One region of the Cytobacillus sp. BC1816 genome, then DNA from elsewhere that is predicted to be linked to it. Evidence: a T-box and tRNA genes for the amino acid it is inferred to sense, from the RefSeq annotation. Region 1 holds a T-box; the other regions hold tRNA genes.
What was found. The T-box of region 1 lies ahead of ileS (isoleucine--tRNA ligase). A T-box ahead of a tRNA ligase gene usually reads a tRNA of that ligase, here a tRNA-Ile.

Region 1 (10,438 bases):
ACACCTTTATAAGGTGCTTTTCCTGTTACTGCTACTGAAGTTGAAAGTGAAGAGTTAAACCAGCCTCGATATTGATCAGAGCCTTCAAGGTATAAGTCTGCAGGACGCTGTAAATCGTCGCGCTCTAAAAGAACTGCCTGATGGGAAGAACCGGAATCGAACCATACGTCCATGATATCCGTTTCTTTTGTAAACTGGCCATTCGGGCTTCCTGGATGTGTAAATCCTTCAGGCAGCAGTTCTTTCGCTTCTCTCTCGAACCAGATGTTCGAACCATGTTCGCGGAAAAGATTTGATACATGTTCAATGGTTTCATCTGTGATAATTTCTTCTCCATTTTCCGCATAAAAGACAGGAATTGGCACACCCCATACACGCTGGCGGGAGATGCACCAATCACCGCGGTCCCGGACCATGTTAAATAGTCTTGTCTCACCCCATGCAGGATACCAATTTGTTTCCTTAACAGCTTCCAAAAGTTCATTGCGGAAATCTTTAATGGATGCAAACCATTGGGCAGTAGCACGGAAAATAACTGGCTTTTTCGTTCTCCAGTCATGCGGATAAGAGTGAGTAATAAAAGTAAGTTTTAATAAAGCCCCAGCTTCCTCAAGTTTTTCAGTAATCGGCTTATTGGCTGCATCATAGAATAAACCTTCAAAGCCAGGAGCTTCACTAGTCATGTTTCCTTTATCATCAACCGGGCATAATACATCTAACCCGTACTTCATGCCTACATGGAAATCGTCTTCCCCATGGCCAGGAGCTGTGTGTACACACCCAGTACCAGCATCAGTTGTAACATGCTCACCCAGCATAACAAGAGAATCACGGCCATAAAGAGGATGCTCGGCAACTACATTTTCGAGGTCGGTCCCTTTTACCGATTGGACAACTTTATAGTTTTCCCATTCAAACTCTTTAGCCACTGAAGCCAGTAAATCTTCAGCAACCATAAACTTTTTGCTGTTTGCCTCAACTACACTGTAGGTAAGGTCCGGATGAATTGAAATTCCTAGGTTTGCCGGAATAGTCCATGGAGTAGTAGTCCAGATAACAATATGAGTATCCTGATCCAATACGTTCCTGCCATCTTTTACTTTAAAAGCAACATAGATGGACGGTGAACGTTTATCTTTATATTCAATTTCAGCTTCAGCCAGAGCTGATTCAGATGATGGTGACCAATATACAGGCTTTTTGCCTTTATAGATATAGCCTTTTTTCGCCATTTCCCCAAATACTTTTATTTGCTGGGCTTCGTACTCAGGTTTTAGAGTGATGTATGGATTCTCCCAGTCACCGCGGACGCCTAAGCGCTTAAATTGACCGCGCTGGCTGTCAATCTGCTCATATGCATACTCTTCACAAAGCCTGCGGAATTCCGCAACGCTCATTTCTTTACGCTTTACGCCTTTGTTTGTCAACGCCTGCTCAATTGGCAAACCATGTGTATCCCACCCAGGAACATATGGAGCATTATAGCCAGTCATTGACTTAGAGCGTACGATGAAATCCTTTAAGATTTTATTCAGCGCATGGCCGATGTGGATGTCGCCATTTGCATAAGGAGGACCATCATGCAGAACAAACATTGGACGGCCTTTGGTCCGTTCCTGGACCTTTTCATAAATATTCATCTCTTCCCATCTTGCCTGAATTTCAGGTTCGCGCTTTGGAAGATTGCCGCGCATTGGGAATTCGGTTTTTGGCATTAATAAACTATCTTTGTAATCCATTCCTTTGCCTCCTGTTTATAACTCATTAAATACCATGATAGCCAATGAGAGCTGATAAAAACCACAGTGAAATACAAAAAAACCTTCTCATCCCAAAAAGGGACGAGAAGGTTATATTCTCCCGCGGTACCACCCTTGTAGATGAAATATGACCTGTATTTCATCCGCTCAAAGAATTCTTAACGTGAATGAACCGCCTTGGCCTACTGATAGATGTACGTTCGGCAAGGAACTCAAGGGTGATTTTCCAGCTTTTGCTTATACCCGGGCTTCCACCATCCCCGGCTCGCTTACAGAGTGACTATGCCAATCTGTACTTAAGCTTTGAAAAAAACTGTACTGTCCCTCTCATTGTTGATAAACATCGTATTTTACTTTGTTTTAAAATTATATGCGATATTTCCAGCTTTCGTCAAGCCAGTGATTCTTCTTCTTCTCTTAATGACTTAAGTTCAGTGGAATCCAGCTTATATTCCATTAAATGATCCCAATCATCGTTGTTTAGCATATCAAGCTGTGCTTCAACAAGCATTTTGAAACGTGTCCGGAATACTTTGGACTGTTTCTTTAAATCTTCAATATCAAGTGCGATTTTTCTCGCTTTAGATAGGGATTCGTTCACAATTCTGTCAGCATTCTTTTCAGCTTCTTTAACGATTAGCTTCGCTTCTTTATGGGCATTGCGCTTGACTTCCTCTGCTGCTTCCTGTGCAACCACAATAGATTTATTAAGTGTTTCTTCAATTGTGGTAAAGTGGCCTATGCGTTCGTTCGTATCATTGAGCTTTTCTTCAAGCTCTTTTTTTTCCCTGATCAGGATTTCGTAGTCCTTAATGATCTGGTCCAGGAATTCGTTTACTTCATCTTCGTCATAACCGCGGAATCCTTTGCTGAATTCCTTGTTATGAATATCTAACGGTGTTAATGGCATGTTTGCCACCTCCCAGGTCTGTTGATCTTATGTAAATTGGTTTGAGCCTGCTGGTTCATTTTAATTATAGCAGACTCCGTAGTCTTTTGATTATTTATTCGACAGGTTGTTTCAAATTCCTTCAAAGTTTATAATTATTTCTTTTGACAGGTAATTAATTGTTTTTGTAATTTATATTGCCCGTTGACTTCCGCTTCGGGCACTTTCTTTCTGCGGGGAGGAACGGGAGCCTCCTCGGCTTCGCCTGCGGGGTCTCCCGCTCCCTCTCCTCCCGCAGGAGTCAAGTGGCCTCCGCTACAGTCAACTCAGCGTCTTAAACATGTATTACATTTTAAAACTATAAAAACCATAAGTGGGTATTTTTAATATTCCCCCCTTCTATTACCCTTGCCTCCCAGTAATAATCCTCCATTTGTCCTTCTTTGTTTTCCCATCTATTTCTATTATTTTGGAACGGCCTTGTCCCCTGACTGAAATGATGTCGCTTTGCTGGCATTCAAATGAGGGGTTTTCTATTTGCGTCCAATTGACTTTGACTAGTCCCTGCTGGATATAGAGCTGGGATTTTTGCCTGGAGATATTGTAGATGGCTGAGATGACTGTGTCCAATCTCAGGGATGAAGAGGTGATGGAGCTTTCTTTCCACACTTCTGCTGATTGGATCGCCTCTGAAAATGGCTTTTTTTTCAGAGACACGGAAGCTCTGCCAATTGACTGCAGCTGCAGGCTGATGTAATCTTCAATTTCTTGTGCTGCAAAAAACTGGATTCTGTCATCTTCAAAAAGGATATCACCGAATTTTCCTCTTTTTAGCCCCAGAGACATTAGACTGCCCAGCACTTGCGGGTGTTCTATGGTGACAAACTTTTTTGGATATTCAAGTTCAAACAGCCGAATTTGAAAATCTCCCTCATCACTGTCATAGTAATCCGGAAATATGAGGGCTCTCCTTCTCTCAGAATTTGGAGTTCCGCCAAATAAAGCAAATAAAATTCCGGAATGCTGCCCTATGACGCTGTTAAGGATTTGCTGCTCCCTTGGATCAAGAAAATCAGTAAGCTTCGGAGCATATGTATTTTCCACAAGGTCTCTCCAGTTAAGAACCTGATCAACAAATTCTTTTTCTTCCGGCCGGAAGTGCTGATAAATGGTCATCTTTAAGGAACCTCCTTTTTACACAAATAAAAAAGGGCCATTTTGATAGCCCTGTTTGTAGTATTATGAAATCCAATAAAAAAGCTGCTGCAAACCTCCAGTGGCAAATCGCAAAACTAAGATAGCCACAATAGGAGAGATATCAATCATTCCAAGCGGAGGAATGATTTTGCGGAAAGGCTCAAGGTACGGTTCACAAATCCTTGCAAGAAACTGGCCAAAAGCGGATTCCCTGGCATTAGGGAACCAGGACAGCAAAATATAAATAATCAGTGCCCACGAGTAATAATAAATTGCAGATGACAATATCCCAAATACTAATTCCATTAAATGCTACCACCTCGTATTTTCTAATTCTTGTTCTTTCATCAGCTGAGAGATATTTCCTGAAACCTCAACATTGTCAGGGGTACATAGAAAAATATCAGTTCCAATCTTTTGAATATCTCCGCCGATGGCATAAACGGTTCCGCTTAGGAAGTCAACAATCCGCTTCGCCTGATCTTTTTCTATTCTCTGCAGATTGACAACAACAGCTCTTCTGTTTTTCAGCTGATCCGCAATATCCTGTGCTTCTGCATAAACACGCGGTTCAACAAGAACTACTTTAGAAGACTTCTGCACACTTTGGAGGCTGACGATGTTCTGTTTTTGAACTGGCTGCTGCTGCTTTTGCACCTGCTTCACCGGCTCTCTTTCTTCTTCGATGATTTCCTCTTCCTTATAGTCATATTCATCATCCAGGAAGAAAAATGTTTTAAATTTTGATTTTATACTCATTTTATCAATCCTCCTGACTCTTTTGGCCTACTAAAGCAGTACCAATCCTCACCATTGTGGCACCTTCTTCAATTGCCAGGGAAAAATCATTAGACATGCCCATTGAAAGCTCAGTACAAGGAGCAAAATCAAATTCCAGATCTTTTACCTTTGTTTGCAGGTTCTTTAGCTTCCGGAAACAGGAACGAAGCAATTCCTCGTCCGCTGAAAGTGGTGCCATTGTCATAAGGCCGATGATATTGATATTTTTATAATCAGCCAGGCATGAAATAAAGTCAGCTACCTCTTCAGGATTTATTCCCTGTTTCGACTCTTCGCCTGAGACATTAACCTGAACAAAACAATTTATCTTTCGGTCAGCCCGCTTGTTGATTTCCTTCGCGAGGGAATGCCTGTCCAGTGAATGAATATAATCCACTTTATCAATGATATTTTTCACTTTGCGCGTTTGCAGCGTTCCAATAAAATGCCATGTAGGCTTGTCCTTTAACACATCCCACTTGGCAAGCAGTCCTTCATCCCTATTTTCACCTAAATGAACAATACCTGCTTCAAGAGCTTCTTGTGCCCTTTCCGCTGTTACGTACTTAGTAACAGCAATGAGGGTAATTTCTTCTGTCTTACGGTTGGCCTTAATGCACGCTTCCTGTATAGCTGACTTAATTTGCTTTAAATTATCTTCTACTCTCATTTAGCTTCCGACTTCCTCCTTCCAGCCAATAAAGCTCATCATTCTGCCGGTCTTTCCCCTATCTCTTCTGTGGGAAAAAAAATAGTATTCATGACAGCTTGTGCAATAATCAGTAATCATGATATTTTCATGAGGAATTCCTGCATTTATCAGAATTGTCCGGTTAAGCTCTTTCAAATCAAGCTGGAATTGATTGTCACTAATTTGATTATATGGCTTTATATCGACATCTTCTAGTATTTTTTGCACTTTTGAAATAACACGATCATCAACTATATAACAATTTCTGCAAATGGAAGGGCCAATCACGGTTTGGACCTCACTTAAGTCAATGCCTTCTTTGGCAAATAGCTCGGCCATCTTCCTGCCAATCCCCCCGACAGTACCTTTCCAGCCTGCATGGGCCATGCCTATGGCACCTGTCTTTTCATGCAAAAAGTAAAGCGGTACACAATCCGCATAACAGAGAGTCAGCATGACACCTTTAGAATAAGTGAAAAACCCGTCAGTACCAGAAAAGGAATCCTCGTAAACAAGAGCACCCTTCCCTTTATCTTTTCTGGTAACTTCTTTTATATTTATTTCATGAGTTTGTTCAGCACCAACCCACTTTTCATGAGAAAACCCAAGCAAGTCAGCCACATGCTGCCGATTTCGGCTGACTGCTTCATTGCTGTCGTTCACATGCAATCCTACATTAAGCGTTTTGTATTCATTACGGCTGCAGCCGCCATTTTTAGTTGTAAAACCGGCCGTTATATTAGGAAAACGATCCGCCCACTGTTTTATGACAAAATACTCTTCCGTTTTTAAAGAAAATGGTTCCATGCGATTAACCCCATCTTATTTTTCTATAGTTTACCACAAGGCAGGCAGTGATGACACCATTAACAACTCTTATGCTTCCTCCTCAATATATTTTGGCTCAATCGCGTCCTGATAGCGGACCAGTATGACATCCTCACCAATTTTTATAATATTTTTCCACGGTATGACAACATCAGCATCTCTCCCAAAAAAACCCAACACCTTTCCCGCTCCCCCAATAATAACGGCTTCAATTTTCCCTGTATTTATATTAATATCTATATCCCCAATATTTCCAAGCTTTTTGCCGTCAGCTACATTTACAACATCCTTCATTTGAAACTCAGATATTTTCACCATCGACATTTCACTCCCAATTTATGTTCTTATTCAATATATGTTTGCCCCTATAGGAAAAATGTTTGGTAAATATAAAAAGCAGCCAAATTGGCTGCTAGCTTTGAATATTCTTATTCATTTGTTTGATTGCCGCTTTTTCAAGCCGTGAAACTTGAGCCTGGGAAATGCCAATTTCCTCTGCCACTTCCATTTGAGTTTTGCCCTGGAAGAAGCGTTTTCTAAGAATCAGTTTTTCCCGCTCATTCAGTCTTCTCATTCCCTCTTTTAGGGCTATCTCTTCGATCCATTGAATATCTTTGTTCCGTTCATCGCTCAGTTGATCCATCACAAAAATCGGATCTCCGCCATCATTATAAATGGGTTCAAATAAAGAGACAGGATCCTGAATTGCATCCAATGCAAAAACGATTTCTTCATGAGGCACATCCAGCTCTTTTGCTATTTCTTCCGCTGTAGGCTCTCTGGATGTTTTGCTCATTAAACGTTCTCTTACCTGCAGAGCTTTATAAGCAATGTCCCTTAATGAACGCGAGACGCGAATCGGGTTATTATCACGCAGGTACCTGCGTATTTCCCCAATGATCATCGGAACTGCATAGGTGGAAAACTTAACGTTTTGACTTAGATCAAAATTATCAATAGATTTCATTAGACCGATACAGCCGACCTGGAAAAGGTCATCAACAAATTCGCCTCTGTTATTAAAACGCTGAATCACACTTAATACGAGACGCAAATTGCCGTTGACGAGTTTTTCCCGTGCGGTTATATCCCCCTTATGCATTTGCTTGAAGAGCTCTCTCATTTCTTCGTTTTTTAAAACTGGAAGCTTTGAAGTATCAACACCGCAAATTTCTACTTTATTTCGAGTCAATCCATTTCCCTCCTCACAGGAGCTGCTGTACAAAAAACAGTATCTCCTTGGAAAGGAAAAATATGCACCGGCTAATCCGACTGCCGGATGGGGAAACGGTCAAAGCATCATAAACACTAGGTTTTTCCCTTGCAAAATTTTGTAAAAAAATATTCCTGCTAAAAGTTCTAAACCATCTTATTAAATTCTTTTTTTAATCTTTTTATTATTCGTTTTTCCAGACGTGAAATATAGGACTGGGAAATACCCAGCATATCTGCCACATCCTTCTGAGTTTTTTCTTCACCCGATCCAAGGCCAAATCTAAGTTCCATTATCTGTTTTTCACGATCCGAAAGCTGATGCAATGCCTTTAGCAGCAGCTTTTTATCAACATTTGCTTCGAGATCTTTTGTGATGATGTCATCCTCAGTGCCAAGCACATCGGAAAGAAGCAGTTCATTGCCATCCCAATCGATATTGAGGGGTTCATCAAAGGATACTTCAGAACGGATTTTATTGTTCCTTCTTAAATACATTAGAATTTCATTCTCAATACAGCGGGATGCATATGTAGCCAGCTTGATTTTTTTCTCTGGATTAAACGTATTTACAGCTTTAATAAGCCCAATGGTTCCAATGCTGATTAAGTCCTCTATATTGATGCCTGTATTTTCAAACTTTCTGGCGATATACACAACAAGACGCAGATTTCTTTCAATTAAAATGGACCTTGCAGCTTTATCTCCCTTCGGAAGCTTGATCAGGAGCATTTCTTCTTCTTCCTTACTAAGTGGAGGAGGTAGTGCTTCGCTGCCGCCTATATAATATACTTCATCTGTTTTGATCCCCAGCTTAATCAATAATTTATACCAATAGTAGGATAAGCGAAGTTTTAACTTTTTCATGATTTGTCCTCCTTCTAAATTATGTTTTTGCAGAGTATAGTATATTAACTTACTTTTGCATCCTGCTTCATTGTACTTGTACCTGTAAGCATCTTAGGGTGAACAATGCACTGAAACGCATCGTCCGCAGAAAGCTGCTGCATGGAAAAGGAAACTAATCCACGCTCCGCTTCTATTATTTCATTCTCTTTTTCAAGGAGAATGCGGTCAGGCTTGAATCCTATAATCAACTGGTGTTCTTGTCCAACAACCTTACATGGAATTACCCTCATTTTATGCTCCCAATCCCCGCCAATTGAATCACTGCCCATAATGATATCTTCCGGGTTCCCTGCCATTTTAATAATTTCAGGCGGGAACTCGTCAAGCCTGTCTTTAACGGATATAAACATCACTGGCATTTTAGAAATGGGATCGTATAACTGGTTGCCGCTGTCTATTAGGCCTTTGAAACGGAATTCTGTTTCATTGATAACAACACGCACCATTACTAAAGAGTCATACTGAATTTTTGTCATCTCGATTCCTTCAACGTTTCTCTTAGAGAAATGCCAGGCAAGAGGAAACCCAAGAAGTACAAACAGCCAGCTGATTGGATCACCAAAGCCCTTAACACTGGCGAGCATGACGGATGAAGAAAGCTGAAAATCAAAATTAATAAAATAATGAATGCCTATTAAGGAGCCTCCAACTAAAAAAGTAGCAAAATAAAAAGTCATGAGACCTTTTAGAAAGTAACGCAAACGCTTAAAGCCAAAAACAGCCAATACCATTGCAACTGAGAATAATAATTTAGTGAGCGGGTGACCTGAATATTCATTAAATGGTGTAAATACTAATAAAATGATGATCGATCCTATTAAGCCGCCTGCAAAAATCCTCCAAAGCCTGATTTCTCTTTTTAGTATGATGGCTGTTAGATAAAGGAGAAGGCTGTCAAACATAAAATTTAGCGCCCAGATAATATCCAAATAGACGGTCAATTATCTTCCCCCTTAGAAAAGCGCAAGCGCCTTGCCCACGAATAAACGCAGACTATGAACGCCACGTCCTGTGGCAACGTCTGCATGACCCACATCCTGTGGCCCTCAAACACAAGACGAGCCTCTCGGAAAGGCGTTCTATGCCTTTCTGGGAGGATTGACTTATGACCTCGAAAGGGTAGGCGCTGGAGCTAGACAGTTATCAAAGATTAAAGTTATACTTCTTGCTTCCTCTTCAGAATCAGCATCTGATAGAGTGACTTTAGCGGTCAAATTCTCTCATATATTTATGTGCTATGATTCTGTTAGAAAAAAGTATAGCGCATTTCAGTAAAGAAAGTGTGTCGCTTTCTGTATGCAAAAAGATAGAAATTTTCCCTATTCCCAACGGATTTTGTCATTATTTTTCTATTTATTGCTCCTTCACTTTTTCACTTGGTGTGATTTATATCACATTTTTTGTTTTCAATATCAACTATAATGACAGTGAAAATAATAAGAAGGAGTTTTGCTGATATGTTGGACACAAAAACAATTGAAATTATTAAAAGCACTGTACCTGTACTTGAAAAACATGGCGAAGATATTACGAAAACCTTTTATAAGTTAATGTTTACAAATCACCCTGAACTGCTGAACATCTTTAATCATGCTAATCAGAAACAGGGCCGACAGCAAAAAGCACTGGCAAATTCTGTATATGCTGCTGCAAAATATATCGATAACCTGGAAGCTATTCTCCCGGTTGTCACACAAATCGCTCATAAGCACAGATCTTTAGGCATTAAGCCTGAACATTATCCAATTGTTGGAGAGCACTTAATTCTTGCAATCAAGGAAGTGCTGAAAGAGGCTGCTACTGAAGATATTATTGATGCATGGGTTAAAGCTTATGGTGTGATTGCGGATGCATTCATCGGATTAGAAAAGAGCCTTTATGAGGATGCCGCTGATCAGCCAGGAGGCTGGGATGACTTCAGAACATTCACTGTTGCAAAAAAGGTGAAAGAAAGTGATGTAATTACTTCCTTCTATTTTACACCTGACGATGGAGGAAATATTTCCAGCTATCTTCCGGGCCAGTATATTAGTGTGAAATTAAATATTCCAGGAGAAGAATATACGCATATCCGCCAATACAGCTTATCTGACTCACCGGAAAAGTCATATTACAGAATCTCTGTTAAGAAAGAAGAAGGTAATTCTGAAAAACCGGACGGAAAGGTTTCCA
Region 2 (10,438 bases), 2.6 Mb from region 1:
ATCCACTTTTGAGCCTTTTCTGATAAAAGAAAAGATGGATTGGTCTGCATTATGACAATCAATCCATTCAAAGCCATCCTGAAGGTGATCAAGCTCAAAAAGAGCCTTTGAACGTTTATAAATCTTTATTAATTCTTTCACATAATCATTTGCTTTTTTATGCATCTCGTAATCAAGCAGATGCCAATCAAGCTGTTCTTTGTCTTTCCATTCGGAAAACTGCCCAAGTTCGCTCCCCATGAAAAGAAGCTTTTTGCCGGGGTGGGCAATCATGTAGCCAAGCAGGAGCCTGAATTGCGCAAATTTTTGCCAGTAATCTCCCGGCATTTTATCAAGCAGTGATTTTTTCCCATGGACAACTTCATCATGTGAAAAAGGCAGTACAAAGTTTTCTGTAAAAGCATACAAAAGCGAAAACGTCATCTTTCCATGAACATCAGATCGCCTCTCAGGTGCTGTTTCCATATATGTAAGAACGTCATTCATCCAGCCCATATTCCACTTGTAATGAAAACCCAGCCCCCCATAATGGACTGGTGCAGTCACTTGCGGCCAGTCTGTTGAATCCTCTGCCATCATAAGAAAGGAGGAGTCATATTGAGAAACAACTTTATTTAAATTTTGCAGAAAACGGGTGCCGAATGGATTTTCTGTCTTTCCATCCCGGTTAGTCCAATAGATGATATTAGCCACCGCATCAACCCGGAAGCCATCAATATGATATTTTTCCATCCAAAAAACAGCGTTGGAAATAAGAAAGCTTTGCACTTCATTTTTGCTGAGGTCAAAATTAGCAGTCCCCCATACTCTGTTCTCTCTGTCGCCTTCTGTTTCATACTCATACAAATACGAACCATCAAACTGGTAAAGACCGTGGGCATCTTTGCAGAAGTGCCCCGGTACCCAGTCCAGAATGACCCCAACACCCTGCTGATGGCACTGATCAACAAAATACATAAAATCATGCGGGCTGCCATAACGGCTTGTAACAGAGTAATAACCTGTTCCCTGATAGCCCCAGGAAGCGTCGAGCGGATGCTCAATTAGAGGAAGCAATTCTATGTGCGTAAACCCATGCTCCACCACATAAGGAATGAGTTCATCTGCAAGCTCCCTGTATGTATACAGACTTCCAGACTCTTTTTGCTTCCACGAACCCAGATGGACTTCATAAATGACTGCAGGCTCAGTATAAATAGGCTTCGTTTCTTTTTTTTGCATCCATTTGCTGTCATTCCACTGATATCCGTCCAGCGAATATACTTTAGATGCTGTATTGGGCCTTACTTCTGAAAAAAAGCTATAAGGATCAGCCTTTAGTATCACATCCCCTTTCTTTGTTTCAATTTCATACTTATACAAGGCACCTTCCATGTTTCCATCCAGCTGAATAAACCAGACACCTTCATTATTCACTCTATGTAAGGTATAGCCTTCTCCATTCCAATCATTAAAATCACCGACTAATCTGATAATTTCGGCGTTCGGTGCCCACACGCAAAAACGGGTAATCACTTCTCCACCATTTGAAACTACATGTGCACCAAATAACTGGTGACTCTCATAATATGTCCCTTCATGGAACAAATGCAGCTGATAATCGGTTGGAACCAAAGTATCCACTACCATCCTTCTCCCCACCCAGTGTCGTTTCTTTTGACTTTCCTGTTATATTCGTGGAAGGTGAGAAAAATCCTTGTAAAAGTTTTTTTAATTTTGTGACAACAACATTCAAATCCCGCTAAAAACTGATAGCATTCTGCCCAATTTAACAGCCTTCGACATAATCTCCGGTAAACTTAGACAAGATAAAACAAAGTATGCAAGCAAAAAATGAAAGGAGAATAATATTTTGAGCAATAAAGAAGAGGAGTTTTTATTAAACGAGGCATCAAAAAATGAAATAAGAATTCCATTATTTGAAGCACCGGATGGCAAGATTATGGCCATAGGGGATATGTTTAGAGGCCCTTATACGGGGATATCTTCTGAAATTGATTTGAATAACCCGGGCAATAAATTAAGTAAGGAAGAAGAGATGTTTGATTAAAAAACAGAGAAGCAACTAACCGAGGGTAAGCTGGAACAGAAAAGACAACAAAAAAGCTGCCAACAAATTGTTGACAGCTTTTTTGTATGACCCCTACGGGATTCGAACCCGTGTTACCGCCGTGAAAGGGCGGTGTCTTAACCGCTTGACCAAGGGGCCAATAATATGGCGGAGAAGGAGGGATTTGAACCCTCGCGCCGGTTACCCGACCTACACCCTTAGCAGGGGCGCCTCTTCAGCCACTTGAGTACTTCCCCATATATGGCTCCGCAGGTAGGATTCGAACCTACGACCGTTCGGTTAACAGCCGAATGCTCTACCACTGAGCTACTGCGGAACAATAATATAAAATGGTGGGCCTAAATGGACTCGAACCATCGACCTCACGCTTATCAGGCGTGCGCTCTAACCAGCTGAGCTATAGGCCCATTTTGGAGCGGGTGAAGGGAATCGAACCCTCATCATCAGCTTGGAAGGCTGAGGTTTTACCACTAAACTACACCCGCATAGGGTTCTAAAATGGTGGCTCAGGACGGAATCGAACCGCCGACACAAGGATTTTCAGTCCTTTGCTCTACCGACTGAGCTACTGAGCCATATTATTAATTTTTTTGTAGAAATGGCGGTCCGGACGGGACTCGAACCCGCGACCTCCTGCGTGACAGGCAGGCATTCTAACCAACTGAACTACCGGACCAGATTGCGGGGGCAGGATTTGAACCTGCGACCTTCGGGTTATGAGCCCGACGAGCTACCGGACTGCTCCACCCCGCGACAATAATATTATGGAGGAGGAAAGGGGATTCGAACCCCTGCGCGGTTTGACCCGCCTGTCGGTTTTCAAGACCGATCCCTTCAGCCGGACTTGGGTATTCCTCCGTATAAATGAAAATGGTGGACCTTGTAGGACTCGAACCTACGACCGGACGGTTATGAGCCGTCTGCTCTAACCAGCTGAGCTAAAGGTCCAGCATCGATGAATGAAATGGTAGCGGCGGAGGGGATCGAACCCCCGACCTCACGGGTATGAACCGTACGCTCTAGCCAGCTGAGCTACACCGCCGAAATGTTAAAATATTCATGGTGGAGCCTAGCGGGATCGAACCGCTGACCTCCTGCGTGCAAAGCAGGCGCTCTCCCAGCTGAGCTAAGGCCCCAGTATTAAATGGTCGGGAAGACAGGATTCGAACCTGCGACCCCTTGGTCCCAAACCAAGTGCTCTACCAAGCTGAGCTACTCCCCGTATATAATGGCGCGCCCGAGAGGAGTCGAACCCCTAACCTTTTGATCCGTAGTCAAACGCTCTATCCAATTGAGCTACGGGCGCATTATTAAATTCTACTGGTGCCGAGGACCGGAATCGAACCGGTACGGTAGTCACCTACCGCAGGATTTTAAGTCCTGTGCGTCTGCCAGTTCCGCCACCCCGGCAATAAATGGAGCGGAAGACGGGATTCGAACCCGCGACCCCCACCTTGGCAAGGTGATGTTCTACCACTGAACTACTTCCGCATAAAGAATGGTGCGGGTGAAGGGAGTCGAACCCCCACGCCTTGCGGCGCCAGATCCTAAGTCTGGTGCGTCTGCCAATTCCGCCACACCCGCAATATGAAATTAAAATGGTGAGCCATGAAGGACTCGAACCTTCGACCCTCTGATTAAAAGTCAGATGCTCTACCGACTGAGCTAATGGCTCATACTTTTATGAGACTTCCTAAAGCTTGAATGGCTTTATTTTCTAAAAGAATTGAAGTGGTGCCGGCGAGAGGACTTGAACCCCCAACCTACTGATTACAAGTCAGTTGCTCTACCAATTGAGCTACACCGGCAGCTTGTACATTTAAATTAATGGTGGAGGATGACGGGATCGAACCGCCGACCCTCTGCTTGTAAGGCAGATGCTCTCCCAGCTGAGCTAATCCTCCATTATTAACGCCCGGCAGCGTCCTACTCTCACAAGGGGACAGCCCCTAACTACCATTGGCGCTGAGAAGCTTAACTTCCGTGTTCGGTATGGGAACGGGTGTGACCTTCTCGCTATCGCCACCAGACTATTTTTCAAAGACAAGTTTTATTATACCGTCTTTTTAAGATTTTTCAAGAGGAAATTTCATATTTTTCATTCCCTCAAAACTAGATAATGTATGAAGAAGCATTTGCCGAGTATTCACCAATGACTTGTCTAGCTTCGGCTCCTAACTTCTCGGCCGTTTCGATCCGTCCCTCCAAATCCCAAAACCAGGATTTGAATGGCCGGCTCTCCAACGTCTCTCGAAGTTGAACAGTCGCCTCCGCTTTTCGTTTTGGTTAAGTCCTCGATCGATTAGTATCAGTCAGCTCCACATGTCGCCACGCTTCCACCTCTGACCTATCAACCTGATCATCTTTCAGGGATCTTACTAGCTTGACGCTATGGGAAATCTCATCTCGAGGGGGGCTTCATGCTTAGATGCTTTCAGCACTTATCCCTTCCGCACATAGCTACCCAGCGATGCCTTTGGCAAGACAACTGGTACACCAGCGGTGCGTCCATCCCGGTCCTCTCGTACTAAGGACAGCTCCTCTCAAATTTCCTGCGCCCACGACGGATAGGGACCGAACTGTCTCACGACGTTCTGAACCCAGCTCGCGTACCGCTTTAATGGGCGAACAGCCCAACCCTTGGGACCGACTACAGCCCCAGGATGCGATGAGCCGACATCGAGGTGCCAAACCTCCCCGTCGATGTGGACTCTTGGGGGAGATAAGCCTGTTATCCCCGGGGTAGCTTTTATCCGTTGAGCGATGGCCCTTCCATGCGGAACCACCGGATCACTAAGCCCGACTTTCGTCCCTGCTCGACTTGTAGGTCTCGCAGTCAAGCTCCCTTGTGCCTTTACACTCTGCGAATGATTTCCAACCATTCTGAGGGAACCTTTGGGCGCCTCCGTTACTTTTTAGGAGGCGACCGCCCCAGTCAAACTGCCCACCTGACACTGTCTCCCGCCCCGATAAGGGGCGCGGGTTAGAATTTCAATACAGCCAGGGTAGTATCCCACCGACGCCTCCACCGAAGCTAGCGCTCCGGCTTCTCAGGCTCCTACCTATCCTGTACAAGCTGTACCAAAATTCAATATCAGGCTACAGTAAAGCTCCACGGGGTCTTTCCGTCCTGTCGCGGGTAACCTGCATCTTCACAGGTACTATAATTTCACCGAGTCTCTCGTTGAGACAGTGCCCAGATCGTTACGCCTTTCGTGCGGGTCGGAACTTACCCGACAAGGAATTTCGCTACCTTAGGACCGTTATAGTTACGGCCGCCGTTTACTGGGGCTTCGATTCAAAGCTTCGCTTGCGCTAACCTCTCCTCTTAACCTTCCAGCACCGGGCAGGCGTCAGCCCCTATACTTCGCCTTGCGGCTTCGCAGAGACCTGTGTTTTTGCTAAACAGTCGCCTGGGCCTATTCACTGCGGCTCATCAGGGCTATTCACCCTAATGAGCACCCCTTCTCCCGAAGTTACGGGGTCATTTTGCCGAGTTCCTTAACGAGAGTTCTCTCGCTCACCTTAGGATTCTCTCCTCGCCTACCTGTGTCGGTTTGCGGTACGGGCACCTTTTCCCTCGCTAGAGGCTTTTCTTGGCAGTGTGGAATCAGGAACTTCGGTACTAAATTTCCCTCGCCGTCACAGCTCAGCCTATGTGGTAACGGGATTTGCCTCGTTACCGGCCTAACTGCTTGGACGCGCTAATCCAGCAGCGCGCTTACCCTATCCTCCTGCGTCCCCCCATTGCTCAAACGGTAAAGAGGTGGTACAGGAATATCAACCTGTTGTCCATCGCCTACGCTTTTCAGCCTCGGCTTAGGTCCCGACTAACCCTGAGCGGACGAGCCTTCCTCAGGAAACCTTAGGCATTCGGTGGATGGGATTCTCACCCATCTTTCGCTACTCATACCGGCATTCTCACTTCTAAGCGCTCCACGGGTCCTTGCGATCCCGCTTCAACGCCCTTAGAACGCTCTCCTACCACTGACATCGTAAGATGTCAATCCACAGCTTCGGTGATACGTTTAGCCCCGGTACATTTTCGGCGCGGAGTCACTCGACCAGTGAGCTATTACGCACTCTTTAAATGGTGGCTGCTTCTAAGCCAACATCCTGGTTGTCTAAGCAACTCCACATCCTTTTCCACTTAACGTATACTTTGGGACCTTAGCTGGTGGTCTGGGCTGTTTCCCTCTTGACTACGGATCTTATCACTCGCAGTCTGACTCCCATGGATAAGTCTTTGGCATTCGGAGTTTGTCTGAATTCGGTAACCCGATGGGGGCCCCTAGTCCAAACAGTGCTCTACCTCCAAGACTCTTACTACATGAGGCTAGCCCTAAAGCTATTTCGGAGAGAACCAGCTATCTCCAAGTTCGATTGGAATTTCTCCGCTACCCACACCTCATCCCCGCACTTTTCAACGTGCGTGGGTTCGGGCCTCCATCCAGTGTTACCTGGACTTCACCCTGGACATGGGTAGATCACCTGGTTTCGGGTCTACGACCACATACTCATTCGCCCTATTCAGACTCGCTTTCGCTGCGGCTCCGTCTCATCAACTTAACCTCGCATGTAATCGTAACTCGCCGGTTCATTCTACAAAAGGCACGCTATCACCCATTAACGGGCTCTAACTACTTGTAGGCACACGGTTTCAGGATCTCTTTCACTCCCCTTCCGGGGTGCTTTTCACCTTTCCCTCACGGTACTGGTTCACTATCGGTCACTAGGGAGTATTTAGCCTTGGGAGATGGTCCTCCCTGCTTCCGACGGGATTTCTCGTGTCCCGCCGTACTCAGGATCCACTCTGGAGGGAACGAAGTTTCAACTACAGGGCTTTTACCTTCTCTGGCCGGCCTTTCCAGACCTGTTCATTTACCTCGTTCCTTTGTAACTCCGTATAGAGTGTCCTACAACCCCAGGAGGCAAGCCTCCTGGTTTGGGCTAATCCCGTTTCGCTCGCCGCTACTCAGGGAATCGCGTTTGCTTTCTCTTCCTCCGGGTACTTAGATGTTTCAGTTCCCCGGGTCTGCCTTCCATACCCTATGTATTCAGGTAAAGATCCTATCCCATTACGGATAGGGGGTTTCCCCATTCGGAAATCTCCGGATCAAAGCTTACTTACAGCTCCCCGAAGCATATCGGTGTTAGTACCGTCCTTCATCGGCTCCTAGTGCCAAGGCATTCACCGTGCGCCCTTTCTAACTTAACCTACTTCGGCCAATGATAAGCGGCGAATCTCTGCGTCAGCTCCGTCACTGTGCTCCTCGCGTACTCTCGTACGCTCCGGTGCTCGCTCGGTCGCTTCCTTGATCTTCTTGCTTCTCATTGCCCTCATGGTTTGTGCTCTTACTTCGTTTTAAAACAAAAATAAGAGAAAAAAACTAAGATGGCGATTACTCGGTTATTGCTTCTTCATTAACATTATCTAGTTTTCAAAGAACGAATCTTTCATTGAGAGATTGAACTCTCAAAACTGAACGAACAAAACGCGTCACGTTTCATGTAAATATCCTTAGAAAGGAGGTGATCCAGCCGCACCTTCCGATACGGCTACCTTGTTACGACTTCACCCCAATCATCTGTCCCACCTTAGGCGGCTGGCTCCAAAAGGTTACCCCACCGACTTCGGGTGTTACAAACTCTCGTGGTGTGACGGGCGGTGTGTACAAGGCCCGGGAACGTATTCACCGCGGCATGCTGATCCGCGATTACTAGCGATTCCGGCTTCATGCAGGCGAGTTGCAGCCTGCAATCCGAACTGAGAATGGTTTTATGGGATTCGCTTAACCTCGCGGTCTCGCAGCCCTTTGTACCATCCATTGTAGCACGTGTGTAGCCCAGGTCATAAGGGGCATGATGATTTGACGTCATCCCCACCTTCCTCCGGTTTGTCACCGGCAGTCACCTTAGAGTGCCCAACTGAATGCTGGCAACTAAGATCAAGGGTTGCGCTCGTTGCGGGACTTAACCCAACATCTCACGACACGAGCTGACGACAACCATGCACCACCTGTCATCCTGTCCCCCGAAGGGGAACGCCCTATCTCTAGGGTTGTCAGGAGATGTCAAGACCTGGTAAGGTTCTTCGCGTTGCTTCGAATTAAACCACATGCTCCACCGCTTGTGCGGGCCCCCGTCAATTCCTTTGAGTTTCAGCCTTGCGGCCGTACTCCCCAGGCGGAGTGCTTAATGCGTTTGCTGCAGCACTAAAGGGCGGAAACCCTCTAACACTTAGCACTCATCGTTTACGGCGTGGACTACCAGGGTATCTAATCCTGTTTGCTCCCCACGCTTTCGCGCCTCAGCGTCAGTTACAGACCAAAGAGTCGCCTTCGCCACTGGTGTTCCTCCACATCTCTACGCATTTCACCGCTACACGTGGAATTCCACTCTTCTCTTCTGCACTCAAGTTCCCCAGTTTCCAATGACCCTCCCCGGTTGAGCCGGGGGCTTTCACATCAGACTTAAGGAACCGCCTGCGCGCGCTTTACGCCCAATAATTCCGGACAACGCTTGCCACCTACGTATTACCGCGGCTGCTGGCACGTAGTTAGCCGTGGCTTTCTGGTTAGGTACCGTCAAGGTACCGGCAGTTACTCCGGTACTTGTTCTTCCCTAACAACAGAGTTTTACGATCCGAAAACCTTCATCACTCACGCGGCGTTGCTCCGTCAGACTTTCGTCCATTGCGGAAGATTCCCTACTGCTGCCTCCCGTAGGAGTCTGGGCCGTGTCTCAGTCCCAGTGTGGCCGATCACCCTCTCAGGTCGGCTACGCATCGTTGCCTTGGTGAGCCGTTACCTCACCAACTAGCTAATGCGCCGCGGGCCCATCTGTAAGTGATAGCCGAAACCATCTTTCAGCTTTCCCTCATGTGAGGGAAAGAATTATCCGGTATTAGCCCCGGTTTCCCGGAGTTATCCCAGTCTTACAGGCAGGTTGCCCACGTGTTACTCACCCGTCCGCCGCTGACTTCAGGGAGCAAGCTCCCATCTGTCCGCTCGACTTGCATGTATTAGGCACGCCGCCAGCGTTCGTCCTGAGCCAGGATCAAACTCTCCATATAAGAGTTGATTAAGCTCATAAGTTGTCTTTTCAAAAAAGACTAATGAATTAACGTTGACGTTTTTGTTCGTTCAGTTTTCAAAGATCAATTTATCTTTGCTATAATTTACCTTATCGCTCAGAAGCGACTTTATAAATATAACATGTTATCCATTAGCAAGTCAATAACTTTTTAAAATGTTTTTTCTCAGTTTAACTCGCCTTGTTGAGGACAAGAATTAATATACCATGACTTATTAAATGTTTGCAATATAATTTTTAAAAATGTTTATCTTTATATTTTCAGTACATATTAATCATATATCCTTTCTCTATTAGAGATTACTGTTCTGGAACCAAATAAAAACGGTGCCATTATGAAACTGCATTTACTTAAATTGTTCTGCAGCCAGATTTAATAAAGTGTACATTTTCTTAACACCAATTTTATACGCATTTCACCAGAGCTTATGACAATTCATTATATTAGTAACATATTTCCGGAACCATTCACCTCACATACCCACAAACTTATCCACGACCAAACACTTATTATTACAGTTGTCAACAAAGTTACTCACAGCATGTGGATAACTTTGTTCACTTTTCCACACTTTTATAAGCTTTTTAAAACAATAATTAAATTTATACTTATTTTATTGATTAACCGCCAAAAGGATGAAAAATAAAGTTTTAATAAACTATCAATACAAAGAAATAGTAATAGTTTTGGTTATTTTTCATAAAATCTATTAACTCTAATCTAAACGGAAGGTGTGTGAATGACACTGGAAACCGCAGCACTATATCTATCAGTAATCATGGCCATATTTTTATTTGCTTATGCATATGCAGAAGGCCTTAAAATTGCAAATTCAGATGAAGAGGTCTATGGTGGCACCTTCATCTTTTCAGTTACAGCCGCATTTATTTTTTCTGCTCTGACTTATGTATTTAGATAAAAAAATCTCCCCATTCTCAGGGAGATTTTTCTATCTTATATAACTATAGATAGGTTATCCGTTTATCCGGAAATCGTTGTTTTTTTCTTCCATTCTTTCATCCGAATCCTTCTCTCATCTAATAAGAAGAGAGTTATTCCTCCAATTACGACTGTTCCACCAAGAACTTGTGTCCATATAATCGACTCCTGAAGTAAATAATAAGCTAGAACTGCAGCACCAACCGGCTCAAATAAGATGGCCATAGAAATAGTTGAGGTGCTTAGCCATTTAAGTGACCAATTAAATAATGTGTGTCCAAGCAGGGTTGGAACTAGGGCCAGTAATATAAAATATACCCAGTCACTGGTTC
Region 3 (10,438 bases), 1.3 Mb from region 1:
TCGTGAGACAGTTCGGTCCCTATCCGTCGTGGGCGCAGGAAATTTGAGAGGAGCTGTCCTTAGTACGAGAGGACCGGGATGGACGCACCGCTGGTGTACCAGTTGTCTTGCCAAAGGCATCGCTGGGTAGCTATGTGCGGAAGGGATAAGTGCTGAAAGCATCTAAGCATGAAGCCCCCCTCGAGATGAGATTTCCCATAGCGTCAAGCTAGTAAGATCCCTGAAAGATGATCAGGTTGATAGGTCAGAGGTGGAAGCGTGGCGACATGTGGAGCTGACTGATACTAATCGATCGAGGACTTAACCAAAACGAAAAGCGGAGGCGACTGTTCAACTTCGAGAGACGTTGGAGAGCCGGCTATTCAAATCCTGGTTTTGGGATTTGGAGGGACGGATCGAAACGGCCGAGAAGTTAGGAGCCGAAGCTAGACAAGTCATTGGTGAATTCTCGGCATATGCTTCTTCATGCATTATCTAGTTTTGAGGGAACGAAGTTTCTTCAACCAAATAGTCCGGTGGCGATAGCGAGAAGGTCACACCCGTTCCCATACCGAACACGGAAGTTAAGCTTCTCAGCGCCGATGGTAGTTGGGGGCTGTCCCCCTGTGAGAGTAGGACGCTGCCGGGCACCCTAATTGGGTAATTTTATATGGCCCCTTGGTCAAGCGGTTAAGACACCGCCCTTTCACGGCGGTAACACGGGTTCGAATCCCGTAGGGGTCACCATTTTGGAGGATTAGCTCAGCTGGGAGAGCATCTGCCTTACAAGCAGAGGGTCGGCGGTTCGATCCCGTCATCCTCCACCATAACTTTTGAACGAGCGATTTGCTCTTCTAAAGGTATGAGCCATTAGCTCAGTCGGTAGAGCATCTGACTTTTAATCAGAGGGTCGAAGGTTCGAGTCCTTCATGGCTCACCATTTTAATTTCATATTGCGGGTGTGGCGGAATTGGCAGACGCACCAGACTTAGGATCTGGCGCCGCAAGGCGTGGGGGTTCGACTCCCTTCACCCGCACCATTTTAAGCGGAAGTAGTTCAGTGGTAGAACATCACCTTGCCAAGGTGGGGGTCGCGGGTTCGAATCCCGTCTTCCGCTCCATTATTTTGCGCCCGTAGCTCAATTGGATAGAGCGTTTGACTACGGATCAAAAGGTTAGGGGTTCGACTCCTCTCGGGCGCGCCATATTACGGGGAGTAGCTCAGCTTGGTAGAGCACTTGGTTTGGGACCAAGGGGTCGCAGGTTCGAATCCTGTCTTCCCGACCAGCGACACTTCTTTTATTACATGGGGCCTTAGCTCAGCTGGGAGAGCGCCTGCTTTGCACGCAGGAGGTCAGCGGTTCGATCCCGCTAGGCTCCACCATAAATATTTAGTCATAATGGCGGTGTAGCTCAGCTGGCTAGAGCGTACGGTTCATACCCGTGAGGTCGGGGGTTCGATCCCCTCCGCCGCTACCAATATGCTTATTTTTCGGAGGAATACCCAAGTCAGGCTGAAGGGATCGGTCTTGAAAACCGACAGGCGGGTCAAACCGCGCAGGGGTTCGAATCCCCTTTCCTCCTCCAGATTTTATTTAATAATACTATCGCGGGGTGGAGCACGCCCGAATAATCTTTCTGAAATCGGGGCGGTACTTCATTGAATAAGCTGCGAGATGAAATGCTAGATGTGAGCATGGAAAAATCACATAAATAATACTATCGCGGGGTGGAGCAGTCCGGTAGCTCGTCGGGCTCATAACCCGAAGGTCGCAGGTTCAAATCCTGCCCCCGCAATCTGGTCCGGTAGTTCAGTTGGTTAGAATGCCTGCCTGTCACGCAGGAGGTCGCGGGTTCGAGTCCCGTCCGGACCGCCATTTTTACAAAAAGTAAATAATATGTGGCTCAGTAGCTCAGTCGGTAGAGCAAAGGACTGAAAATCCTTGTGTCGGCGGTTCGATTCCGTCCTGAGCCACCATTTCCTTAGTCTTTTCAGACTTGGAGGGGTAGCGAAGTGGCTAAACGCGGCGGACTGTAAATCCGCTCCTTCGGGTTCGGCAGTTCGAATCTGCCCCCCTCCACCATTTATATAGGGGTATAGTTTAATGGTAAAACGAAGGTCTCCAAAACCTTTGATGTGGGTTCGATTCCTGCTACCCCTGCCAGTAGGATAGTGGCGGTTGTGGCGAAGTGGTTAACGCATCGGATTGTGGCTCCGACATTCGTGGGTTCGATTCCCATCAATCGCCCCATTATTCTTTTAGACAGCATTATTATTGGGCTATAGCCAAGCGGTAAGGCACCGGACTTTGACTCCGTCACTCGCAGGTTCGAATCCTGCTAGCCCAGCCATTTTTAAGGCAGCATAGCCAAGTGGTAAGGCAGAGGTCTGCAAAACCTCCATCCCCGGTTCAAATCCGGGTGTTGCCTCCAACTGATAATCATATGCGGGTGTAGTTTAGTGGTAAAACCTCAGCCTTCCAAGCTGATGATGAGGGTTCGATTCCCTTCACCCGCTCCAACATATGGGCCTATAGCTCAGCTGGTTAGAGCGCACGCCTGATAAGCGTGAGGTCGATGGTTCGAGTCCATTTAGGCCCACCATTATACATACCATTTTCAAACTAATTCCAATAGGGATTGGTTTTTTTGTTTATAGAAACTTTTCTTGAAATGGTTATGGGATACCTATTTAAAAGCTTCTGTTCCCAAATCTTTGTATCAATCAATATGTATAAAGCCTGTCTCTTAGAGAGACAGGTTTTTTTAAAATAAAGAAAAGTAGATGATGGAGTTTCGTTTAAATTTCTTCCTGTAAGTTAGGAAGTTTGAATGCAAGGGAACGAAAGAGGATTAATCATTCCTAAGACAACGGGAAAGGGGATATAAGTGACAAAAAGTCTAATTGTACCTAAAGAAGAAAAGCGAATATGAAGAAGCGAGATCTTAAGACTCCCCATTAGCATGGGGTTATTCGTGAGTAGATCTTTTGTGAACTATTTGTGAATCGTCATGCTTGCCAGTATAGAATTCAATGGAGGAAAACCTTGATATTACTGTGTTTTTGCTTATATCTCAGCATCTTTGCCTGCGAATATATGAAAAAAGTGTGATTCATTTCACTTTTATGAAAACCCTTCTCAACTATGATGTAGGTAACAAAGCTAAGGAGCTGATAGAAGGTGGAAACGCGAAAAGTGGTCCAGAGCAGTTCAAAGGAACATAACTCTCTAAGGGGTACGTTCTTTTCAGTTACAGTTGTGGGGCTTGGGATCTTTGTTACTTATTTAATTGTGTATGGCCTGTACATGACCAGATTATAGGGGGGATATAAAATGATGCATCGGTCGGAGAAGATATGGCTGATATTAAGCTTTGGAATGATTATTGGATTCATGCTGATTACGGGCTATCAGACATTCGCCCTGGAGATGGGGCCGCCAAGCTATGGAGAGCGAATTGATCCTCAAAAAGTGGATGAAACAGCGCCATTCGATAATCCCGGGATTAAAAAGGTAGGCGAGAAAGAGTATGAAGTAGTCATGACCCTTCAGGTATTCAGCTTTACCCCAAATGAAATTGAAGTTCCTGCAGGATCAACGGTTCATTTTACTATGACATCAAAAGATGTCGTGCATGGCTTTCAGGTTGCTGACACGAACTTAAATGCAATGGTTGTGCCTGGCTATGTACAAAAGATCACTCAGAAATTTGATAAGCCGGGTGAATATTTGGTTCTTTGCAATGAGTACTGCGGTGCAGGCCATCAGATGATGAGTACTACCATTACGGTGAAATAAAGGGGGGATAACAGTGGAAACAGTTATTAAGCAAACGGGAAAAACACAAGCTTTTAAGGATAAAGCAAATAAAGTTATGGGAATTAGCCTGGAGGATGCAAAAATAACGAAATCATATTTATCTGTTGCTTTTTTAGCCATCCTGCTGGGCGGAATACTTGGACTTTTGCAAGGACTGAACCGGGCTGGAATGCTGGAATTGCCGGCATGGCTGAACTATTATCAGGTTCTTACAGCTCACGGTCTGCTGCTGGTAGTCGTTCTTTCGGCTTTCTTCACAATTGGTTACTTCTATGCTGGATTATCGCATACTCTGGGAGGACTGCTTCCTAAGGTAAGAAAGATGGCCTGGATTGGCTTCTGGATGAAGATTTTCGGATTTGTCCTAGCTGTGATTCCGATTTTAATGAATGAAGCATCTGTTATGTATACTTTCTATCCGCCAATGGCTGCTTCACCCATTTTCTATATCGGCTTAGTCTTCATTGTATTGGGTGTATGGATGTGCGCCTTTGGTGCATTTATTAATGTGGCTAGCTGGCGAAAGAGGAATCCCGGCCAGCATATCCCTATTCTTTCTTTCTTTGCAACCGGTGTATTTGTTCTCTTATTTTTTGGAAGCATACCTGTAGCCATTGAGGTTTTTACCATTATCCCTTGGGCTTTTGGATGGGTGGAGACAATAAATGTCATGGTTGCACGCACGCTGTTCTGGGCGTTCGGCCATACGCTGGTAAACATCTGGTATTTAACGGCGGTCTCTGCCTGGTATGTTATAGTACCGAAGATTATTGGCGGCCGAAGATGGAATGACCTTTTAACAAGGATTGTGGTTATTGCACTAGTAATTATGAATATTACCGGCGGCTTCCATCATCAGATTATTGATCCTGGTATTTCTGAACCTGTGAAATACATGCATGTGTTTATGAGTTTGGCAATTGGTTTCCCTTCATTAATGACTGCTTATGCTATGTTTGCCGTATTTGAGCGTACAGCGAGAAAGAAAGGCGGAAGAGGTCTTATCGGCTGGTATAAGAAACTTCCTTGGGGAGATGTTCGATTCCTCGCACCATTTATCGCGATGGCTGCTTTTATTCCTGCCGGAGCGGGAGGAATAGTACAAAGCACAAACCAATTGAACCAGGTAGTTCATAACACAATGTGGATTGTCGGTCATTTCCACTTAACACTTGGCATGTCTGTCGTCATGACGTTCTTCGGTATCAGCTACTGGCTTATTCCTTATGTATCAAAAAGAATGCTGACACCGCAGATCAATAAACTTGGGGTTATACAAACGATCATATGGACGCTCGGTATGATCATCATGTCCGGTGCGATGCACTGGGTGGGTCTGCTGGGTTCTCCAAGAAGAACTTCCTATTCAACATACTTTGACAATGCAACTGCTTTAAGCTGGGATCCTTATCTGTTCTTCCTGGCTATCGGTGGTACCCTTCTGATGATCGGTGTACTTATGCAGGTATATGCTGTATTCTACCTCATGTTCTTTGCGCCAAAAGGAAACACAGAATTCCCTGTTGCGGATGTAGAAGAGGATGAAGCGCCAACACCTAGATGGACAGAGCGCTGGGGGTTATGGATTGTGTGTATGATTGTCCTTGTCGGCATGGCTTATGTCATTCCATTGGTCGATTTTATTGTCAATGCTCCTCCAGGTTCACCTCCTTATAAAACCTGGTAAGGAAAGAGAGATAGCTCGGGTGCTGGGCTGTCTCTTTCTTTTAAAAGGAAGTGATGAATCATGTTTCCAAAAAATAAAACGGCACTTTCAAGCTTGGTTGTACTGGTGTTTGGCGTGATCCTTTTTTACATTGGCACAGATGGCTTTCAGGCTTTTACTGCTGAAACAGCCAGGGTTAATCAGTTAATGGATGAAAAGCCCAAGTTCCCGGATGTAACGCTTGAAGATAATAACGGGAAGACCTATTCTTTCACAGAATTTGAAGGGAAGTATGTGTTTATTACCTTTTTATATACTTCATGCGGTACTGTTTGTCCTGAACTGGAGGTTAATATGTCTGAAGTATATAAACGGATTCCAGAAAAGTATATTGGCCAAGATATTCAATTCCTGAGCATTAGTTTTGATCCAAAGCGGGATACTCCCAAAACATTGGAAACTTACCGCAAGGCTTTTGGCAGTGACGGAGAAACGTGGAGAATGGCGAGGATACCGAAACAGATGGAGCTTGAATCTCTGCTTGATCGATTTGGCGTCATTGTCATTCCAGATGAATACGGCAATTTTGCCCATAACTCTGCCTTTTATCTGGTGAATCCAAAAGGACAGTTAGTTGAAGTCATGGATTACACCTTAATTGAAGAAGCGGCTGAACGGATAACGGAGATTCTGGAGAGCGGAGGGGAAGAATGATGAAGTCATCAGTTTACGGATTACTCCTGCTGCTTGTATTGATGCTTCCGCCTGCAGCTGATTTTCTGGAGTCCATCATGATTACCCATATGCATATGCAAATGCCTTTACTGGTGATCTCTGGTATATTCATGGCAAAGTTCTTTCAGAATCGCTTCACGGAATTTTTCTCAAAATGGAATGAAAACGGAGTGCCGGGTATATTGCTGTTTTCAATCATTCTGGTGTATTGGTCTCTGCCAAGGACAATGGATGAAGCATTGACGCTTACGAGTGTGGAAGTCTTTAAATTTATCTCACTTCCATTTTTGGGCGGTGTGCCATTGCGGGACAGCTGGCCAAAGCTAAGTTCATTTTGGAAGCATGCTCTCATTATTTTCTTTACTATCTTATTTTTAGCTCTAGGATGGCTATACATCTGGTCCCCTGTACAGCTTTGCAATAACTATTTGGTCATCGAGCAGATTACGCTGGGTTGGGGTTTTATTTCAACTGCGTTTGCAATGGTTATTTACTTGATTTATAGCTATTTTATGGATTTTTCTAAATATGAGTAAAAGAATGACTGCTGCCTTCTTGGGAGCAGTTTTTACATTTATCAGCTGGTTTATCTGCTTCAATAAAAGAATAATGGCAGAAAATCATAAATATATATGAGAAGGAGTGAGTAATTGGGGAGGGGAAAACATGGCGAATCCAATAGTCGTTAGATCGCTGGATGAAATTAAATTTTGGTCCAGGATTATGAAAGAACATGCACTATTTTTAAGTTTAGGGTTTACCTATGAACAGAAACAATTAATTGCCGAAGCACAGCAATTTATCGCTTTATTTGAAAGAATCGAGGAAAAGCTGGCCAGATTTACAATCAACTCAGAACTTAGCCAGGTTCAGGCATTTAATAATGAGGTTTATCAAGCAGCTGCTGCCATCTGGAGCTATAAGAGGAAAGTGCTGGGGCTGACATTAAGATGCGAAATCCGTTCAAATAATTTTCCTTTATTGATTGACCATATCAGCAGAGAAGCTGCATACTTTGCAAATCGATTAAAAGACCTCAACTCAGGGATACTCGCACCAAAACCGGAAGCTATTATAGAAGAAAATGTCTTCTTTTTAAGGATCATGGCTGACCATGCTAAGTTTATTGGCCATTTACTGGATCCTTCGGAAAGAAAGCTGGTAGAACAGGCAAGAGAGTTTAGCCATGATTTCGATCAATTGGTCTTTCAAGCTGTTGATCTTGACTCTATGCAGCCTGAATCAGAAACGAAACCAATACTTAGCCATTTTTTAAATGAGAATAAAGTATCAGTTGCTTCATTAAGGGATTTCAAGAAAACAGCCAGAGAATTAATAGAGGCCTGTCGGATCAAAAGCAATATTCATCCTCTTCTGGCTGATCATACGTTTAGAGAAGCTGAGAGATTTTTGGAAATTATTGATTTGTTTGAGACGAGTCTTAAGAAGGCTTAGATTTGCTTGGAAGATGGGCTGTTTCTTTCAGGCTGTACAAATTCTGTTTCTTCTATATGTACATTAAGATGATTCAAATCAAGCCAGCCTATTATGGGGCTGGCTTGAATTTTCACTAGTGCAACTTAATTGCATTTTGCTTATTTATTTAATAAAAGACAAAAAGATTGCTCTAGACCCACCCGAATTCCGCTTGGTAATATAATCAAGGGTAAATTAGGAGGCTGGGGCATGGAAGAGGAAAAGTATTATAACCTTAAGTTAGGCGAACGTGCTGCTTTTATTAGTATTGCAGCTTATATATGTCTTTCTGTACTAAAATTAACAATTGGATATGTGAGTGACTCTGCTGCTTTGAAAGCAGATGGGTTGAATAATACAACAGATATAATCGCTTCAATTGCAGTGCTTATAGGGCTTAGGATTTCTCAGCGTCCGCCGGATAAAAATCATGGGTATGGCCATTGGAAGAGTGAGACCATTGCTTCCATGGTAGCTTCCTTCATAATGGCTGCAGTAGGTCTTCAAGTTCTGCTAAATGCTGTTTCATCCATGTTTGATGGAGTTAATGAATCTCCTGATATTTTTGCGGCATATACCGGAGTTATTTCTGGAGCTGCAATGTACTTTGTATACCGATACAATAAAAATTTAGCTATGAAAATTAACAGCAAGGCCGTAATGGCAGCGGCAAAGGACAATATTTCAGACGCATGGGTGAGTATAGGCACTGCCGTCGGAATTTTTGGTTCGCAGCTGAACATGCCATGGCTTGATCCATTAACAGCCGTTTTTGTCGGGTTTTTAATATGCAAAACGGCTTGGGATATTTTTGTACAAGCCTCCCATGAACTATCTGATGGATTTGATGAAAAAAAGATTAAGCATTATCAGGATGTCATCAAAAATGTAGACGGGGTAAAAGGCATTAAAGATATTAAAGGCAGAAGCTATGGAAACAATGAAGTGATTGATGTGGTTATTCTGGTTAATTCCAAGCTTGATATTAAGGAAGCCCATGATATTGCGACACATGTGGAGAAAGTAATGATGAAGGATTATGGGGTTTATGATGTTCACGTCCATGTGGAACCGAATTAAAAAAGAAATGCGTCTCTTGATGAGGCGCATTTCTTTTTCTAGCTGAACATTTTATCCAATTCCCGTAAATGATCATAGGCATTTACCAGTTGTTCCGGTACTATTTTTCTTCCAAAATCCCAGGAGTTTTTTTCAATTTCAGACATGAGCTGTTCTTTCTCGTCATCTTCTCCGTACATTAGCGTTCTTATATCATGTTTGTTTTTCTTGAAGTCCAGATAATACCCGATTTCATGGAATAGCATTAATTTAACCAGGTTCTCATCTGTTTCTTTTATTTTAAAATTAATTTTTGCTATGTAGCCGTTCACTTTCAGGTAGTTAAACTTAATTGTATTTGTTGAAACGTTGTAGCTCATGGGTGCAGTAAGTGTATTGCAGAACTCATAGTTAATATCCAATTGGAACCCATCCAAGGTGTTTTTTATAATCTTTTCGATATCCCATATGTAAAGCACGTATTCTGTTGATCTCCTTTCTTTTAATAGTTTAAGTTGATTATACAGACATTAAGGAAAATCGTGATATGTTTTTCTGAAAATAGGAACAAGCTACCATGATCTATATTGTTTTTCAGAATGGAAAACATATAACTGAGCTGGCTGCTGCATGCATTTTTAATATGTTAAGCTAAATGATAGATTTTTAATATTAGATTAAGAGCTTAACTTTATAGAAATCATGCTGGTTTGCAACGAAAATTCTTTTAGATAGGGGTTTAGTGATGAATCGTTCATTTTACGCTCTTCTAGTAAGCCAGACAGCAGCGAATCTTGGGTTTGCCCTGTACACGATGGCTGTGGTGCTGCATTTGTATAATGAAACAGGGAGCACAGCACTTTCTGCAGCCGTCACATTGGTTAGTGTCATATCGAGAATGATCAGCAATATACTGCTTCCATCCATTTCGGATAGATTTCAGCCAATAAATCTATTGAAGTTTTCCCAGATAAGCCAGATCGTTCTGATTGCTGGATTAATGATGTTACTCTCGCAGCAATTGACGGATTTTATGTTAATGGCTATTTTCTTTGTGTTGGCCCTTATATCCTTTTTTAATGGCATTTTCTCACCTATTAAAATATCCATGGTAAAAGCTGTTATTCCTAAAAAGCAAAGAGTCAAAGCGAATAGCCTGCTCTCAAGTGTTGACCAGACTTTCTTGTTTGCAGGGTGGACTTTTGGTGGTATCCTGTTAGCTTTCCTTGGCAAACAATTCACATTGATCATTACGATCATTCTACTTTTTATTTCTCTTCTAAGCTTGTTTTTGATAAAAATAAGCCAATCACCTGCTGTGAACTCAAACTTCCGAATGCTGTCCAGTCTAATGGCTGGCTGGAAATTGCTCTTCCAGGATAAAGGGCTTCGAGTACTGATCATAATGGATTTAATAGAAGCTTGGGCAGGAACGATTTGGATTGGTGCGGTTACGTTAACCTATGTGGAGGATGCCCTTGGAAAGGGGGAGTCCTGGTGGGGCTATATCAACGGAGGATATTACTTAGGCACTATTGCTGGAGGAATCCTCATTTACCGGCTTTCTTATTTACTGCAAGGCCGTTTGATTATTTTTATGCTGATTGGCTCCAGTGCTTTCGGGATTCTTACTTTGGGGTATGGTTTTATATCGAATCCTTTCTTAGCGCTGCTATTTGTAATATTGATGGGACCTTCCTAT

Region 2: it has a tRNA-Ile gene. The T-box ahead of ileS (isoleucine--tRNA ligase) is inferred to sense a tRNA for this amino acid. The anticodon was not compared.
Region 3: it has a tRNA-Ile gene. The T-box ahead of ileS (isoleucine--tRNA ligase) is inferred to sense a tRNA for this amino acid. The anticodon was not compared.

Annotation. Positions count from the first base shown of each region.
Region 1 covers NZ_CP195611.1:1,746,620-1,757,057, reverse strand. Annotated here, with positions in the region: gene ileS (isoleucine--tRNA ligase) at 1-1,739, opposite strand, end outside; T-box leader at 1,835-2,100, opposite strand; gene ACR42H_RS09280 (DivIVA domain-containing protein) at 2,152-2,670, opposite strand; gene ACR42H_RS09275 (RNA-binding protein) at 3,052-3,825, opposite strand; gene ACR42H_RS09270 (YggT family protein) at 3,889-4,152, opposite strand; gene ACR42H_RS09265 (cell division protein SepF) at 4,159-4,605, opposite strand; gene ACR42H_RS09260 (YggS family pyridoxal phosphate-dependent enzyme) at 4,610-5,296, opposite strand; gene pgeF (peptidoglycan editing factor PgeF) at 5,297-6,124, opposite strand; gene ACR42H_RS09250 (YlmC/YmxH family sporulation protein) at 6,194-6,463, opposite strand; gene sigG (RNA polymerase sporulation sigma factor SigG) at 6,558-7,337, opposite strand; gene sigE (RNA polymerase sporulation sigma factor SigE) at 7,505-8,224, opposite strand; gene spoIIGA (sigma-E processing peptidase SpoIIGA) at 8,269-9,207, opposite strand; gene hmpA (NO-inducible flavohemoprotein) at 9,724-10,438, shown strand, end outside.
Region 2 covers NZ_CP195611.1:4,449,182-4,459,619, forward strand. Annotated here, with positions in the region: gene glgB (1,4-alpha-glucan branching enzyme) at 1-1,629, opposite strand, end outside; gene ACR42H_RS22535 (hypothetical protein) at 1,853-2,050, shown strand; tRNA gene ACR42H_RS22540 (tRNA-Glu) at 2,138-2,209, opposite strand; tRNA gene ACR42H_RS22545 (tRNA-Ser) at 2,217-2,307, opposite strand; tRNA gene ACR42H_RS22550 (tRNA-Asn) at 2,313-2,387, opposite strand; tRNA gene ACR42H_RS22555 (tRNA-Ile) at 2,402-2,478, opposite strand; tRNA gene ACR42H_RS22560 (tRNA-Gly) at 2,483-2,556, opposite strand; tRNA gene ACR42H_RS22565 (tRNA-Phe) at 2,571-2,646, opposite strand; tRNA gene ACR42H_RS22570 (tRNA-Asp) at 2,671-2,747, opposite strand; tRNA gene ACR42H_RS22575 (tRNA-Met) at 2,751-2,824, opposite strand; tRNA gene ACR42H_RS22580 (tRNA-Ser) at 2,837-2,929, opposite strand; tRNA gene ACR42H_RS22585 (tRNA-Ile) at 2,943-3,019, opposite strand; tRNA gene ACR42H_RS22590 (tRNA-Met) at 3,037-3,113, opposite strand; tRNA gene ACR42H_RS22595 (tRNA-Ala) at 3,132-3,207, opposite strand; tRNA gene ACR42H_RS22600 (tRNA-Pro) at 3,217-3,293, opposite strand; tRNA gene ACR42H_RS22605 (tRNA-Arg) at 3,301-3,377, opposite strand; tRNA gene ACR42H_RS22610 (tRNA-Leu) at 3,393-3,481, opposite strand; tRNA gene ACR42H_RS22615 (tRNA-Gly) at 3,488-3,562, opposite strand; tRNA gene ACR42H_RS22620 (tRNA-Leu) at 3,571-3,655, opposite strand; tRNA gene ACR42H_RS22625 (tRNA-Lys) at 3,671-3,746, opposite strand; tRNA gene ACR42H_RS22630 (tRNA-Thr) at 3,804-3,879, opposite strand; tRNA gene ACR42H_RS22635 (tRNA-Val) at 3,900-3,975, opposite strand; rRNA gene rrf (5S ribosomal RNA) at 3,985-4,101, opposite strand; rRNA gene ACR42H_RS22645 (23S ribosomal RNA) at 4,354-7,289, opposite strand; rRNA gene ACR42H_RS22650 (16S ribosomal RNA) at 7,597-9,146, opposite strand; gene ACR42H_RS22655 (hypothetical protein) at 9,907-10,086, shown strand; gene ACR42H_RS22660 (DMT family transporter) at 10,149-10,438, opposite strand, start outside.
Region 3 covers NZ_CP195611.1:480,117-490,554, forward strand. Annotated here, with positions in the region: rRNA gene ACR42H_RS02470 (23S ribosomal RNA) at 1-308, shown strand, start outside; rRNA gene rrf (5S ribosomal RNA) at 512-628, shown strand; tRNA gene ACR42H_RS02480 (tRNA-Glu) at 652-726, shown strand; tRNA gene ACR42H_RS02485 (tRNA-Val) at 731-806, shown strand; tRNA gene ACR42H_RS02490 (tRNA-Lys) at 844-919, shown strand; tRNA gene ACR42H_RS02495 (tRNA-Leu) at 935-1,019, shown strand; tRNA gene ACR42H_RS02500 (tRNA-Gly) at 1,026-1,100, shown strand; tRNA gene ACR42H_RS02505 (tRNA-Arg) at 1,108-1,184, shown strand; tRNA gene ACR42H_RS02510 (tRNA-Pro) at 1,190-1,266, shown strand; tRNA gene ACR42H_RS02515 (tRNA-Ala) at 1,288-1,363, shown strand; tRNA gene ACR42H_RS02520 (tRNA-Met) at 1,382-1,458, shown strand; tRNA gene ACR42H_RS02525 (tRNA-Ser) at 1,474-1,566, shown strand; tRNA gene ACR42H_RS02530 (tRNA-Met) at 1,703-1,776, shown strand; tRNA gene ACR42H_RS02535 (tRNA-Asp) at 1,780-1,856, shown strand; tRNA gene ACR42H_RS02540 (tRNA-Phe) at 1,882-1,957, shown strand; tRNA gene ACR42H_RS02545 (tRNA-Tyr) at 1,980-2,063, shown strand; tRNA gene ACR42H_RS02550 (tRNA-Trp) at 2,071-2,144, shown strand; tRNA gene ACR42H_RS02555 (tRNA-His) at 2,156-2,231, shown strand; tRNA gene ACR42H_RS02560 (tRNA-Gln) at 2,257-2,331, shown strand; tRNA gene ACR42H_RS02565 (tRNA-Cys) at 2,339-2,412, shown strand; tRNA gene ACR42H_RS02570 (tRNA-Gly) at 2,427-2,500, shown strand; tRNA gene ACR42H_RS02575 (tRNA-Ile) at 2,507-2,583, shown strand; gene ACR42H_RS02580 (cytochrome c oxidase subunit 2A) at 3,162-3,302, shown strand; gene ACR42H_RS02585 (cytochrome c oxidase subunit II) at 3,315-3,779, shown strand; gene ACR42H_RS02590 (cbb3-type cytochrome c oxidase subunit I) at 3,793-5,487, shown strand; gene ACR42H_RS02595 (SCO family protein) at 5,548-6,180, shown strand; gene ACR42H_RS02600 (hypothetical protein) at 6,177-6,737, shown strand; gene ACR42H_RS02605 (DUF2935 domain-containing protein) at 6,868-7,656, shown strand; gene ACR42H_RS02610 (cation diffusion facilitator family transporter) at 7,888-8,757, shown strand; gene ACR42H_RS02615 (hypothetical protein) at 8,796-9,215, opposite strand; gene ACR42H_RS02620 (MFS transporter) at 9,482-10,438, shown strand, end outside.